DNA from 2 places in the Streptomyces sp. NPDC059201 genome. Region 1 is predicted to be linked to the other one. Evidence: predicted binding sites of a transcription regulator. Region 1 holds the regulator's gene; the other holds the start of a gene.
What was found. The regulator HrcA, encoded in region 1, represses chaperone genes, less so after heat shock. The targets are predictions, from matches to a motif close to TTNGCACTCNGNNNNNCNGAGTGCNAA.

Region 2: a site for HrcA is predicted at 1,166-1,192, ahead of groES (co-chaperone GroES). Genes of this name have one in related genera too.

What each region holds. Positions count from the first base shown of each region.
Region 1 is NZ_JBHZBB010000002.1:240,292-242,487, forward strand. It holds gene ACFXMG_RS06895 (MBL fold metallo-hydrolase) at 1-319, opposite strand, end outside; gene hrcA (heat-inducible transcriptional repressor HrcA) at 458-1,477, shown strand; gene dnaJ (molecular chaperone DnaJ) at 1,478-2,196, shown strand, end outside.
Region 2 is NZ_JBHZBB010000004.1:238,829-241,024, forward strand. It holds gene groL (chaperonin GroEL) at 1-600, opposite strand, end outside; gene groES (co-chaperone GroES) at 711-1,019, opposite strand; gene ACFXMG_RS15390 (hypothetical protein) at 1,298-1,636, shown strand; gene ACFXMG_RS15395 (hypothetical protein) at 1,654-1,821, opposite strand; gene ACFXMG_RS15400 (polysaccharide deacetylase family protein) at 1,818-2,196, opposite strand, start outside.

The DNA.
Region 1 (2,196 bases):
GCGCGGAGGCGAGGAGCTCGTCGGTGCCGACCGCGCCGAAGACCTCCACGCCGGCGAAGGCCGCCGTGCCGAGGACGTGGTCGAAGTGGGGGTGTCCGAGTGCGATGTGCGTCACGCGCCGGCCGCCGGTGATCGCCTCCGCCTGGGCCCGGATCTCGGCGCCCTCGGCGAGCGTGGCGCCCGTGTCGTACAGCAGCACGGCCCGTTCCCCCACGACCAGTCCGGTGGTCGCGTCCCAGGTGGGGAGCCGTCGGCGGCCCACTCCGTCCGCGAGCCGTTCCCACCCCTGAGCCGCCCAGACCGCCTCGTCGATGTGCATGCCACCGACGCTAGCGGGTCCGCCTCCTTGCCAGGAGCGACGGGCCCGGCCGTACACTGGCCGGGGGTTTCCTGGCACTCGGGCAGGGCGAGTGCCAAAAGCGGAGCAACCGGAACGGCTGGAGCGGGAGGTGTGCGCGTGCTGAGCGAACGCAGACTCGAGGTGCTGCGCGCCATCGTCCAGGACTACGTCGGGACGGAGGAGCCGGTCGGCTCCAAGGCGCTCACCGAGCGCCACAAGCTCGGCGTGTCGCCCGCCACCGTGCGTAACGACATGGCGGTGCTGGAGGAGGAGGGGTTCATCGCCCAGCCCCACACCAGCGCGGGCCGGATCCCCACCGACAAGGGCTACCGCCTCTTCGTGGACCGGCTGGCCGGCGTCAAGCCGCTGTCGACCCCCGAGCGGCGCGCCATCCACAACTTCCTCGACGGCGCCGTGGACCTCGACGACGTCGTGGGCCGTACGGTGCGGCTGCTCGCGCAGCTGACCCGGCAGGTCGCCGTCGTGCAGTACCCGTCGCTGACCCGCTCCTCGATCCGTCACGTCGAGCTGCTGTCGCTGGCCCCGGCCCGGCTGATGCTCGTCCTGATCACGGACACCGGACGGGTCGAGCAGCGGGTGATCGACTGCCCCGCGCCCTTCGGCGAGACCTCCCTCGCCGATCTGCGGGCCCGGCTGAACAGCCGGGTCGGCGGCCGTCGCTTCGCCGACGTGCCGCAGCTGGTGCAGGACCTCCCGGAGTCCTTCGAGGAGCCGGAGGACCGCGCCACGGTCTCCACCGTGCTCGCGACGCTCCTGGAGACGCTCGTGGAGGAGCACGAGGAGCGGCTGATGATCGGCGGCACCGCCAATCTCACCCGCTTCGGACACGACTTCCCGCTGACCATCAGGCCCGTCCTGGAGGCCCTTGAGGAGCAGGTCGTGCTCCTCAAGCTGCTCGGCGAGGTCAAGGAATCGGGCATGACCGTACGCATCGGGCACGAGAACGCCTACGAGGGGCTGAACTCCACGTCCGTCGTCTCGGTCGGCTACGGTTCGGGCGGCGAGGCAGTCGCCAAACTCGGCGTGGTCGGACCGACCCGCATGGACTACCCCGGAACGATGGGAGCGGTACGCGCAGTGGCACGTTACGTCGGACAGATCCTGGCGGAGTCGTAAGTGGCCACGGACTACTACGCCACACTCGGCGTGCGCCGCGACGCTTCCCAGGACGAGATCAAGAAGGCCTTCCGGCGCCTCGCCCGCGAGCTTCACCCGGACGTCAATCCGGACCCGAAGACGCAGGAGCGGTTCAAGGAGATCAACGCCGCCTACGAGGTCCTGTCGGACCCGCAGAAGAAGCAGGTCTACGACCTGGGCGGCGACCCCCTCTCCGCCTCCGGCGGCGCGGGCGCGGGCGGCTTCGGGGCCGGTGGCTTCGGCAACTTCTCCGACATCATGGACGCCTTCTTCGGCACGGCCTCGCAGCGCGGACCGCGCTCGCGGACCCGCCGCGGCCAGGACGCCATGATCCGTCTGGAGATCGACCTCAACGAGGCGGCCTTCGGCACCACCAAGGACATCCAGGTCGACACGGCCGTCGTCTGCACCACCTGTTCGGGTGAGGGCGCCGCGCCCGGGACCTCCGCGCAGACCTGTGACATGTGCCGCGGCCGCGGCGAGGTCTCGCAGGTCACCCGGTCGTTCCTCGGCCAGGTCATGACCTCCCGGCCCTGCCCCCAGTGCCAGGGCTTCGGCACCGTCGTCCCGACCCCGTGCCCCGAGTGCGCGGGCGACGGGCGCGTCCGGTCGCGCCGCACGCTGACGGTGAAGATCCCGGCCGGTGTCGACAACGGCACCCGGATCCAGCTCGCGGGCGAGGGCGAGGTCGGCCCCGG
Region 2 (2,196 bases), on a different contig from region 1:
CGGGGAGAGGTAGCCCTTGTCGAAGGCCATGCCCTCGGTGAACTCCAGCTCCAGGCCGAAGGTGTTGGACTCCTCGACGGTGATGACACCGTCCTTGCCCACCTTGTCCATGGCCTCGGCGATGAGCTCGCCGACCTGCTGGTCCTGGGCGGAGAGCGCGGCGACGGCGGCGATGTCCGACTTGTCGTCGATCGGGCGCGCGGTGGCGAGCAGCTCGTCCGAGACGGCCTTGACGGCCGCGTCGATGCCCTTCTTCAGGGAGGCCGGGGAGGCGCCGGCGGCGACGTTGCGCAGACCCTCGCGGACGAGCGCCTGGGCGAGCACGGTGGCGGTGGTGGTGCCGTCACCCGCGATGTCGTTGGTCTTGGTCGCCACCTCCTTCACGAGCTGGGCGCCGAGGTTCTCGTACGGGTCGTCGAGCTCGACCTCGCGGGCGATCGTGACACCGTCGTTGGTGATGGTGGGGGCGCCGAACTTCTTGTCGATGACGACGTTGCGGCCCTTGGGGCCGATCGTCACCTTCACCGTGTCGGCAAGCTTGTTGACGCCGCGCTCAAGGGCGCGACGGGCGTCCTCGTCGAACTTCAGGATCTTCGCCATGGGAGCGGTTCAGCCCTCTCGGAAATCGTGTGGGAAAAACTAACCGCGCCCCTGGACGCCCAAGAGATCAAGGGGTCAGGGGCGCGGTTCCATGCGGGTACGGCGTCGTCTTACTTCTCGATGATCGCGAGCACGTCGCGGGCCGAGAGGACGAGGTACTCGTCGCCGTTGTACTTCACCTCGGTGCCGCCGTACTTGCTGTAGAGCACGACGTCGCCGACCTTGACGTCGAGCGGCAGGCGCTCGCCGTTCTCGAAGCGGCCCGGGCCCACGGCGAGGACGGCGCCCTCCTGGGGCTTCTCCTTCGCGGTGTCCGGGATGACCAGGCCCGAGGCCGTGGTCTGCTCGGCGTCGAGCGGCTGGACCACGATGCGGTCCTCAAGCGGCTTGATGGCAACCTTGGAGCTGGCGGTCGTCACGATCCGACCTCCCCCTTCGGAGATCTCGCGGGGTTAACTGTCTGAGGTGGCGACCAGGTCGATCCGTCGTCGCGGGTGCCGGACCTGCCCGTCGCTGTGTTGGCACTCTCCAGTGGGGAGTGCCAGAGCCGAGACTATGACCGCGATTAGCACTCGGTCAAGCGGAGTGCCAATTCCTCACCCCGTGGCGGTCCCGGGAGGGCGCGCCGGTGCCGCGTCCCGGCCCCGATCCGGGGAACGTACGCGCGGAGCCCGGGGTTCCGTACGAGGGTGGGGGGATGACGTCTCCCCGGCCCCCGGGCCGCCCGGCCCTCGATGTCGCCCTGGCCGTCCTGGCGCTGGCGGCGGACGTCCTCGCCGCCCTGGCGGTCATGGTGGTGACGGCGGCGCGGGGCCTGGGCCGGGGCGCCCCTCAGGGCCCCGGCCCGTACCCGGCGGACTGGGCGCCGGTGTGGTGGTTCGCCGGCCTCACGGCGCTCGTGGCGGTGACCGGCCGGGTGCTGTGGAGGCGCGGCCTGCGGGCGGCGGCCTGGACCCAGCTGGGCGCGGCGGGGCTGCTCGCCGTCGTCACGGTCGTCACGGTCGTCGCGTCCGTCGCCGCCGCGGGCCGGGGGTGAGGGCGCCCCGGCGGAGGTCAGTCCCGGGCTCCCTCCGCCCGGACCCGCTCCTGGTGGCCGGTCTCGTGGTCGCCGACGCGCTCCACCGCCTTGCGGCCGAGGCGTTCGAGCGGGTCGACGGCGGAGGCGCAGCCGGTGAGGCCGAGGAGGAGTGCGGCGACCACGAGCGGGCGCAGCCGGCTCATACGTAGTCCTCCAGCTTGGCGACCGCGTACCCCTTGGACGTGATCACGTTCATGACCCGGCGGATCATGTCGGGCATGCTGCCCTTCCAGTCCTCCTCGCCGCGGAAGTGGGTGAGGACGATGTCGCCGGGGTGCAGGTCGCGGTCCCACTCGCGCCACTCCATGTGGTCGGGGAACGCCTCGGAGGCCCAGAGCGGGACGGCCTTGACGCCGCAGGACTTCGCGGCGCGCAGGGTGTCCTCGTTGTAGTTGCCGTACGGCGGCCGGAAGAGCTCGGGGCGCTTGCCGTACTTCTTCTCGATGACGTCCTGCATCCCGCAGATCTCGCGCTTCTGGCGGGCGTAGGAGAGTCCGGGCAGGTACTTGTGGTTGAGG